One region of the Actinoallomurus liliacearum genome, then DNA from elsewhere that is predicted to be linked to it. Evidence: predicted binding sites of a transcription regulator. Region 1 holds the regulator's gene; the other holds the start of a gene.
The links. Region 1 encodes HrcA, which represses chaperone genes, less so after heat shock. Its sites were predicted from a motif close to TTGGCACTCTCNNNNNGAGAGTGCCAA; they were not measured.
Positions count from the first base shown of each region.

Region 2: groES (co-chaperone GroES) is a predicted target of HrcA. The motif match lies at 2,492-2,518, and genes of this name have one in related genera.

Region 1 is NZ_BAABHJ010000023.1:454,626-459,836, reverse strand. Features, by position in the region: gene ABD978_RS30235 (MFS transporter) at 1-662, shown strand, start outside; gene dnaJ (molecular chaperone DnaJ) at 711-1,841, opposite strand; gene hrcA (heat-inducible transcriptional repressor HrcA) at 1,842-2,855, opposite strand; gene ABD978_RS30220 (MBL fold metallo-hydrolase) at 2,991-3,797, shown strand; gene ABD978_RS30215 (DUF3097 domain-containing protein) at 3,950-4,771, shown strand; gene ABD978_RS30210 (DUF4870 domain-containing protein) at 4,864-5,211, shown strand, end outside.
Region 2 is NZ_BAABHJ010000005.1:825,656-830,866, reverse strand. Features, by position in the region: gene ABD978_RS11850 (sigma-70 family RNA polymerase sigma factor) at 1-102, opposite strand, end outside; gene groL (chaperonin GroEL) at 350-1,972, opposite strand; gene groES (co-chaperone GroES) at 2,064-2,375, opposite strand; gene ABD978_RS11835 (class I SAM-dependent methyltransferase) at 2,657-3,850, shown strand; gene ABD978_RS11830 (TFIIB-type zinc ribbon-containing protein) at 4,133-4,348, shown strand; gene ABD978_RS11825 (coiled-coil domain-containing protein) at 4,494-5,211, shown strand, end outside.

The sequences.
Region 1 (5,211 bases):
TGAACGGGCTGATGCTGGTCGTCGTGGTCCAGGTGCAGGTCGGCCTGGGCGAGGACGTTCTCACCGCCGGGCTCACGCTGCTGCCGTGGTCGTGCGGAATGGCGGTCTCCTCTTGGGCGTCGGGGACTCGCCTGGTGCCCCGGTACGGGGCGCGCATGATGTTCGTCGGGCTGGCCGTCATGCTCGCCGGTCTCGTGTCCGCCATCGCCGCATACGCCGCCGCGCGGGCGGGGGCGTACCCCGTCTTCCTGCCGATGGCGCTCACGCTCTGCGGCGTCGGGAACGGACTGTTCACGGTGCCGTTCTTCACCACCGCCCTCACCCGGGTACGCCCGCACGAGATCGGCTCGGCCGCCGGTCTGCTCAACGCCGTGCAGCAGTTCGGCGGCACCCTTGGTATCGCGCTCCTCGGCACCGTCTTCTTCCACTCCCTGACGACCGGCACCCGCGCGGGCGGTACGTCCGGCGCCGCTTCGCCGCACGCGGCCGGGCTGGCCTTCGGGCTCGCGACCGGGCTGATCGTCGCGGCGGGCGGCGGCGCGGCGCTCATGCGCGCCCCGGCGAAGCGGGCCGAGCCGGGGAAGCGGACAGAACCGACCGATCGGACCGAGCCCACGGAGCAGGCACGACCAGCCGGGCAGGCACGGTCGGCGGACGGGTGAGCGAAGGCCCCCGCTCCCGGTGTCGGGAGCGGGGGCCTCGGCGAAGGGTCAGCGGCCGTTGAAGGCGTCGCGGAGACGGGAGAAGAAGCCCTGCTGGCCCGGGGCGAACTTGCCCGGCGGACGCTCCTCGCCGCGCAGGCTCGCCAGCTTGCGCAGCAGCTCCTCCTGCTCCTCGTCGAGCTTGGTGGGCGTCTCGATGTTCACATGGATCATCAGGTCGCCGCGACCGCTCTCGTTGAGGTGCTTGACGCCCCGGCCGTACATCGGGATGACCTGGCCGGACTGGGTGCCGGGCCGGATGTCGATCTCCTCGGGGCCGTCCAGGGTCTCGACGGTCAGCGACGTGCCGAGCGCGGCCGCCGTCATCGGCACCTGGACGGTGCAGTGCAGGTCGTCGCCCTCCCGCTCGAAGATCGCGTGCGGGAGCTCCACGATCTCGAGGAACAGGTCGCCGGCCGGGCCGCCGCCGGGGCCGACCTCGCCCTCGCCGGCGAGCTGGATGTGGGTGCCGTTCTCGACGCCGGCGGGAATGCGGACCTTGATCGTGCGGCGGGTGCGAACCCGTCCGTCACCGGAGCACTCCGTGCAGGGCGTACGGATCGTGGTGCCGTAGCCGCCGCACTGCGGGCAGGCGCGGGAGGTCATCACCTGGCCGAGGAACGACCGGGTGACCTGCTGGACCTCGCCGCGGCCGTGACACATGTCGCACGTCTCAGGGTGCGTGCCGGGGGCCGTGCCGGAGCCCGAGCAGGTGTCGCAGACCACCGCGGTGTCGACCGTCAGCTCACGCGTGGTGCCGAACGCCGTCTCGGACAGGTCGAGCTCCACCCGGACGGTGCCGTTGCGGCCCCGCCGTGCCCGGCTGCGCGGCCCTCGCTGGGTCGCGGTGCCGAAGAAGGCGTCCATGATGTCGCTGAACGGGAACCCGGCGCCGAAGCCGCCCGCTCCCGCCCCGGCGCCGCTGGCGAACGGATCGGCGCCCAGGTCGTACATCTCGCGCTTCTTCGGGTCGGAGAGCACCTCGTACGCCTGGGTGATCTCCTTGAACCGCTCCTGGGTGGCAGGGTCAGGGTTGACGTCCGGATGCAGCTCACGGGCGAGTCTGCGGTACGCCTTCTTGATCTCGTCCGCGCTGGCGTCACGGCGCACCCCGAGGGTCGCGTAGTAGTCGTTCGCCACTTACGACCCCGCCAGAATCTGACCGACGTAACGTGCCACTGCGCGTACTGCTCCCATCGTCCCGGGGTAGTCCATCCGCGTCGGACCGAGCACGCCGAGCCGGGCCACGGCCTGGTCGCCGGCGCCGTACCCGGTGGCCACCACCGAGGTCGTGCGCAGGCTCTCGTGCGGGTTCTCGGTGCCGATCCGCACGGTGAGGCTGGAGGGGTCCCCCACCTCGCCGAGCAGCCGCATCAGGACGACCTGTTCTTCCAGCGCCTCCAGCACGTCACGGAGGCTCTGGGACAAGTCGGCGCGCGCGAGGTTCGCCGCGCCGCCGATGATTATCTTCTCTTCGTGCTTCTCCACGAGGCTCTCGAGGAGAACCGACAGCACCGTCGTCGCCAGCGCCCGCTCGCCGGCCGATACCTGCTCGGGCAGGTCGGCGAGGGTGTCGGGGACGTCGGTCAGCCAGCACCCGTCCAGGCGCGCGTTGAGCAGCGCCCGCAGGTGCGCGATGGCCTCGTCGGACACGGGCTCGTGCGTCTCGATCGCCCGCTGCTCGACCCGGCCGGTGTTCGTGATCACCACGAGCAGCAGCCGCTCTGAGGCGATCGGCACCAGCTCGACGTGCCGCACCGACGACCGCGTGAGCGAGGGGTACTGCACGACCGCGACCTGCCGCGTCAACTGCGCCAGCAGCCGCACGGTGCGGCTGACGACGTCGTCGAGGTCGTAGGCGTTCGCGAGGAACGTCTCGATCGCGCGTCGCTCGGCCGCGGACAGCGGCTTGATCGTGGACAGCCGGTCGACGAACAGCCGGTATCCCTTGTCGGTCGGCACGCGCCCCGCGCTGGTGTGGGGCTGGGCGATGTATCCCTGCTCCTCCAGCACGGCCATGTCGTTGCGGATCGTGGCCGGCGAGACGCCGAGGTTGTGCCGATCGACCAGCGTCTTCGAGCCCACCGGTTCGTGGGTGGACACGTAATCTTCGACGATGGCCCGCAGCACAGCGAGCTTCCGGTCGTCGAGCACGCACTCACCTCCCGTGTCCACAGCCCTTCAATCTGGCACTCTTCTCCTCTGAGTGCCAAGTGTACGGCTCGGGGGCACGCAGGAGGAGACGCCGGTGGATCACGTTCTCGCGTCGAGCGTGGCAGAGTCACTCCTGTGACCTGGCACGAAATTGCGGAACGCTGTTTCCAGCGCCGTTATTCCGACTTCGACGTGACCGTGGGGGTCATCGTCGGGTCCACGGACGCCGTCGTCGTCGACACCCGCGCGAGTGTGGCACAGGGCGTGCGCCTGCGCGACGACCTTCGCGAGCTCGGCGTGCAGAACCCCATCGTCGTCAACACCCACGGCCACTTCGACCACTGCTTCGGCAACGCGGCGTTCACCGGCGGGGCACGCTGGGGACACGCGTCGCTGCCCGCCTACCTGGCCGAGACCGCGCGGCCCATGCTGGCGCGCGAGTTCCCCGGCTGGGCGGAGAAGGTCGAGACCGATCTCCTGCTCGCGCCGGACCGGCTCGTCACCGACCGCGCCGAGCTCGACCTCGGCGACCGCGTCGTCGAACTGCGGCACTTCGGCCCGGGGCACACCGACGGCGACGTGGTCGTCTGGGCGCCCGACGCGCGGTGCGCGTTCACCGGTGACCTGATCGAGCAGTCCGGCCCGCCGGCGTACGGCGCCGACTCCTTCCCGCTGGAGTGGCCGGCCACCCTCGCCGCCCTGCTGCGGACCGTCGACGGCGTGCTCGTGCCGGGTCACGGCGCGCCGGTGGATCGGGAGTTCGCGGTCCGGCAGCGGGAGGAGATCGACATGGTGGCCCGCCGGGTGCGGGAGACGCACGCCGCCGGGCTGGACGTCGAGGAGGCCCTCGCCGCGGGCGGCTGGCCCTACCCCGTCGAGACGCTCCGGGAGGCCGTCCGACGCGGCCACGACCACCTGGGCCGCCGATCCGGCTCCGGATAGCCGCCGCCCGGCTTCCGCGCCCCCGGCGCCGCACCCGAGCCGCCGCCCGTACGCGTGGCCGGCTCGACGCGGGGTGAACCGGCCGGTACGCGTCTGGGCGGGCGCGCCGGAGCGGCTGCCCCGCCCGCCGCCGGACCGGTACGGTGCGACGCGTGCGGAGCAAAGACTATGGACACGACGTTCTGTCCGGCGACTGGCGCCGGCCGCGGAAGGGTCAGATCCCCGAGGTCGCCGCCGAGCCGGGCCTGGTCGCCGAGGATCCGGAGAGCGGGTTCTGCGGTGCGGTCGTCGCCTGCGAGAAGGACGCCGTGACCCTCGAGGACCGGTTCGGCAAGCGCCGGGTCTTCCCGCTGGCGAAGGCCGGGTTCCTCATCGACGGCAAGCCCGTGACGCTCGTCCGTCCCGTACGGGCGGCGGGTCCGGCCCGTTCGGCGTCCGGTTCGATCGCCGTGCCGAACCTGCGGGCGCGGGTGGCGCGGGAGAGCCGGATCTACGTCGAGGGCCGCCACGACGCGGAGCTCGTCGAAAAGATCTGGGGGCACGACCTGCGGGTCGAAGGCGTCGTCGTGGAGTACCTCGAGGGCGTCGACCACCTCCCGGACATCGTCGCGGAGTTCGGCCCGGGGCCGGAAAGCCGGCTGGGCGTGCTCGTCGACCATCTCGTGGCCGGATCCAAGGAGAGCCGGATCGCCGACCAGGTCTCCTCCCCGTACGTCCTGGTCACCGGCCACCCCTTCATCGACATCTGGGAGGCCGTCAAGCCCTCGGTCCTGGGCATTCCCGCGTGGCCGCGGGTTCCGCGCGGGATCCCCTGGAAGGAAGGCGTGATCGCCGCGCTCGGGTGGAAGGGCGAGCCGGGCGAGGTGTGGCAGGCGATCCTCGGCCGGGTCCGCGCGTACACCGATCTCGAGCCCGCCCTGCTCGGGCGGGTCGAGGAGCTCATCGACTTCGTCACCGTGCCGCAATCGGGCTGAGGTCCGCGAAACCATCCGGCGTCGGCGTGCGTCTCATAAACTGCGCGTTCGCCGCGAAATTCGCACGTTCCGCCGGAAGGGGCAGCACGCACATGACCTATGGGCAACCGGGCCACAGGCGTCCCGGCTCCGGACCTGGCCATCACGCCGGTCCCGGGGCCCAGGCGTACGGTCCCGGGCACGGAGGCCATGGGCACGCGCCGTACCCGCAGCCGGGGTACCCCCAGGCCGGCTACGGCCAAGGAGGGTACGGTCAGGGCGGTTACCAAGGCGGATACTCTCCACAGCCGTACGGCGCGCCGCAGCAGCACCCGGGGCATGGCGCCGGCCACGCCCCGCCGAAGCCGGCGAAGCGGCGCCGCGAGCCGATGACCCCCGGCGGGCCGGTCACCGACGAGGACGAGAGGTGGGCCGTTCCCGCCTACGTCGGGATGTTCGTC
Region 2 (5,211 bases), on a different contig from region 1:
GAGTTCCCTGAGGTCATTGTCGTCCGCCTTAGCCGGTCGTCTCCCCCGTAGTTCGGCGGTGGCACCCCGAACCGCGGCCCCGGCGATCGCTCCCTCGGTCACGAAAGCATGATGCCCACCGAGATCGCGCCTGTCTGCATCGTTGACGACAACGGAATGGTCACAGTGCTGATCCCAACGCGATTGCGGTCGCTGAGTGTGACCACGCGAACGATCACGGTCGCTGAGTGTGATGACGGCGCTGACCGCCGTCACCGAGCGTGCCCGATGAACGACGGATGCCCCCGCCAGGCGCGTGGCGAGGGCATCCGTGTGATCCGTCGGCCGCAGTGTCGCGGCCGGTCGATGATCAGTGACCGTGGCCGTGGCCGTGGCCGCCCGCGGCGGCGTCCGGCTCCTCCTCGGGCTTGTCGGCGACGAGCGCCTCCGTGGTGAGCAGCATGCCGGCGATCGACGCGGCGTTGCTGACCGCGGAGCGGGTCACCTTCACCGGGTCGATGACGCCCTGGGCGATCAGGTCGCCGTACTCACCGCTGGCGGCGTTGAAGCCGGAGCCGACCGGCAGCGACTCGACCTTGGAGACGACGACGTAGCCTTCCCAGCCGCCGTTCTCGGCGATCCAGCGCTGCGGCTCGACCAGGGCGCGGCGGACCGCCTCGGCGCCGGTGGCCTCGTCACCGGACAGGCCGAGGGCGTCGAAGCCCTCCTTGGAGACGTGCACCAGCGCGCTGCCGCCGCCGGAGACGATGCCCTCCTCGATCGCCGCGCGGGTGGCGGAGATGGCGTCCTCGAGGCGGTGCTTCTTCTCCTTGAGCTCCACCTCGGTGGCCGCGCCGACGCGCAGGACGCAGACGCCCCCGGCCAGCTTGGCGAGGCGCTCCTGGAGCTTCTCGCGGTCCCAGTCGGAGTCGCTGCCCTCGATCTCGCGGCGGATCTGGCGGATCCGGTCCTCGATCGCGGCCGCCTCGCCCGAGCCGTCCACGACCGTGGTGGCGTCCTTGGTGACCGTCACGCGCCGGGCGCGGCCCAGCACGTCGAGGTCGACGCTGTCGAGCTTGAGGCCGACGGCCTCCGTGACGACCTGGCCGCCGGTGAGGACGGCCATGTCCTCCAGCATCGCCTTGCGGCGGTCGCCGAAGCCCGGCGCCTTCACCGCGACGCTGACGAACGTGCCGCGCAGCTTGTTCTGCACGAGGAGCGCCAGGGCCTCGCCCTCGACGTCCTCGGCGACGACCAGCAGCGGCTTACGGGTCTGGGCGACCTTCTCCGCCAGCGGCAGGAACTCCGTGACGTTGGAGATCTTGCCGTCGTGGATGAGGATGTAGGCGTCCTCGAGGACCGCCTCCATGCGCTCCGGGTCGGTCACCATGTACGGCGACAGGTAGCCCTTGTCGAACTGGAGGCCCTCGGTGAACTCCAGCTCCAGGCCCATCGTGTGGGCCTCCTCGACGGTGATGACACCGTCCTTGCCCACCTTGTCGAACGCCTCGGCGATGAGCTCGCCGATCTTGGCGTCCTGGGCGGAGATGGTGGCGACGTGCGCGATCGACTCCTTGTCGGTCACCTCACGGGCCGACTTGAGCAGCTGCTCGGAGACGTAGTTGGCGGCGGCGTCGATGCCCCGCTTGAGGCTGATCGGCGACGCGCCGGCGGCGACGTTCCGCAGCCCCTCGCGTACGAGCGCCTGCGCCAGGACCGTCGCGGTGGTGGTGCCGTCACCCGCGATGTCGTTGGTCTTGGTGGCGACCTCCTTGGCGAGCTGCGCGCCAAGGTTCTCGTACGGGTCGTCGAGCTCCACCTCACGCGCGATGGTGACACCGTCGTTCGTGATGGTGGGGGCGCCCCACTTCTTGTCGATGACGACGTTGCGGCCGCGCGGGCCGATCGTCACCTTGACGGCGTCCGCGAGGGCGTTGACGCCACGCTCAAGGGCGCGGCGCGCTCCCTCGTCGAACTCCAGGATCTTCGGCATTGGGAAGCTCCAAGTATGGATGTCCGTGGACGTGCGCAGCCCCGGCCGCCCTCATCGGGCGGAACCGGGGCGGCGCATCTGTTCGGGTGTCTTACTTCTCGACGACGGCGAGCACGTCGCGGGCCGACAGAACGAGGTAATCCTCGTTGTTGTACTTGACCTCGGTGCCGCCGTACTTGCTGTAGAGGACGACGTCCCCGACCTTGACGTCGAGCGGTACGCGCTTCTCGCCCTTGTCGTCGAAGCGGCCCGGCCCGACGGCCAGGACGGTGCCCTCCTGGGGCTTCTCCTTGGCCGTGTCCGGGATGACCAGACCCGACGCGGTGGTCTGCTCGGCCTCGAGAGGCTGGACGACGATGCGGTCCTCGAGCGGCTTGAGAACAACCTTGGTGGCGGTCGACACGATCTGACCTTCCCCTTCGATTGCGTATCCTCGGCCGACCAGATCGGCCAGCCGCATGTTGGAGACGCGACGATGGTGGCCTGCCGTCGCGGGTGCCAGACCAGCCTGTCGCTTGATTGGCACTCTCATGGGGAGAGTGCCAGTTGGAGATTATGCCGGGGTCCGGGAACCCGTCAACACGGGCCCCCGCGTGCCGCCCACCTGTCGTTATATGAGTCGTTTGTGAATCTTCGCCGGTGGTCAGGTGCATCCCGGGTGCGTCCGGCGACTACCGTCTTCGGGTGGACATCGCCGCGTTCGAGGAGCTCCTCACCCCCGCAGGTCAAGAGCTGCTCGGCGAGATCGGCGCCGCCGGTGTCGAGGAGCGCACGCTGCCGGCCATGGTCGCCCGCCTGCGGGGCCGCCATCCGGCCGACCTCGTCGGCGCGGCGCTGACGCAGGCCCGGCTCCGGGAGCGCGGCCGGGCGAAGTTCGGCGCCGACGCGGACCGGATGTACTTCACCCCGCAGGGCCTCGAACAGGCCACCCGTGCCAGCGTCGCCCGGCACCGGGCGCGGCGGTTCGCCGACCGGCTCTCCCGAGGTGGCCGGGTGCTCGACCTCGGCTGCGGCATCGGCGGCGATCTCCTCGCCCGCGCCCGTACGGGCGTCGGCGGCGTCGGCGTCGAGCTCGATCCGCTCACCGCCGCCGTCGCGCGGGCCAACCTCCGCGCCTTCGGCCTGGCGGACCTGGCGGACGTACGGATCGGCGACGCCGCCGCGCAGGACCCCGGCGGGTACGCCGCCGTCTTCGCCGACCCCGGCCGCCGTACGGCCCGCGGGCGGGTGTTCGACCCGGACGCGTACCTGCCGCCGCTCGGCACGGTGCTGGACCTCGCCGACCGCGCGCCGGGCGCCTGCGTCAAGGTCGCCCCGGGCATCCCGCACGAGGCGGTCCCGCCGGGCGCGGAGGCGGAGTGGATCTCCGACGCCGGGGAGGTGAAGGAGGCGGCGCTGTGGCTCGGCGACCTGGCGGGCGAGACGCCGCGCCGGGCGACTCTGCTGCGGCAGGACCGGGAGCCGGCGACCCTGGTGGTCGATCCGGACCTCGGGGCGCCGCCGGTGGCCGGCTGGCGCCGTTATCTGTACGAACCGGACGGCGCCGTGGTCCGGGCCCACCTCGTCGCCGAGGCCGCGGCCCTGCTCGACGGGGCGCTGGCCGACCCGCGGATCGCCTACATCACCTCCGACGCGTTGCGCGCGACGCCGTTCGCGCGCCCGTACGAGATCCTGGACGTCCTGCCGTTCGGCGTGAAGCGGGTACGGGCGGCGCTGCGCGCCCAGCGGACCGGCACTCTGACGATCATGAAGCGCGGCTTCGCCGGAGACGTCGAACGGCTGCGCCGCGACCTGCGCACCGACGGCACCGAGGCGCGCGTCCTGGTGCTCACCCGCGTGGGCGACGCCCCGACCGCCCTCATCTGCCGCGAAGCCTGAGCGCGCGGACCGGGCGGGCACGCGCGGAGCAGGCGGGCACGCGCGGAGCAGGCGGGCACGCGCGGCGCAGGCGGGCACGCGGGGAGCGGGCGGGACCGCGACCGTCCTCATCCGGCGGCGGGCCAGGTCGTCCGCCCGGGGCTGGGGGCGACACGCCAGCGTCCGGCAAAGACCACGGTGACGGCCGTGTCCGCCTGACTACTCTTGGCGACCGGTAGGCCGCGCCGCGGGCGCGATGACGGGCGCCCGCGATCCGGGTGCGGGCGAAGACGGGGGACGACGATGGCCGACGCCGTACTGCGGTGTCCGAAGTGCGGTGCCGGAATGGTGACCTTCCAGCGGGGCGGCATCGTGTTCGAGGAGTGCTCCCGCTGCCGTGGAGTGTTCCTCGGACGGGGCGAACTCGACCGCCTGATGTGGCGCGGCACCTCCCACGCCCCCGCCGTCTGCGGCCACCCGGCCGGGATCTCGTACGAGGGCCGGCATCGCCGCGCCTGAAAAAGGGCGCTTTGCCGCACCGGACATAATCTCTTTCCCCTGAATTTCTTTTCTCCGGCTCGATGACCTTGGTCCGCTCAATAGAGTGTCTCCTCGCGATCCATGCCGCCGCTATTTCCGGCAGGGCAGACGAAGGAGTACCCGGGTGGACACCAATCACAACTTCCTGCAGACAGGGGGTCAGCCGGTCTCGGACCGAATGCGAGAATTGCTAGCCCGCGCGGCGCAAGATCATGTCTATGAGCAGCGTTCGACGGGCCAGCTGATGGACGAGATCCACCAGCGGCTGGAGGGAATAGAGTGGCTACTCCGTGAGGTCCGGGAGCGTGAGCTCACCGGGCTGACGACCCAGCTCGACACCGTCCGCGGACAGGTCGACGAGCTGTCCGGCAAGCCCCCGGAGTGGGCCGAGGGGCTGGCCGAGCACATCGAGTCGGTGGGCGATAAGGTCAAGCCGGTCGCCGAGCTGCCCTCCCTGTGGGCCGACGTGGGCGTCATCGCCGAGAACGTCGACGAGGGGCTGGCCCGGATCCAGGCCGTACTGGACTCCAGCCGGAGCATCACCGAGGCGACGCTGCAGGCCGCCCAGCAGATGGACGACCTGACCAAGCGGCTCGACCGGCTCGCCGGCACCATGGAGGCCGCGTCGGTCCGGTTCAACCGGCTGGACAAGACGCTCGCCGACCTCGGGCACCGGTCCGAGAAGCTCGAGCACGAGATCAACGGAGTGGCCGGCAAGGTCGACCAGTCGCTGCACGACATGGCCGAGCGGGTCGAGCAGGGGCTGGAGGCCGTCAACGGCCGGGTCGAGGGGGTCGGTGGCCGCCTCGACGGCATCGACGGCCGGCTGGAGGGCCTGTCCG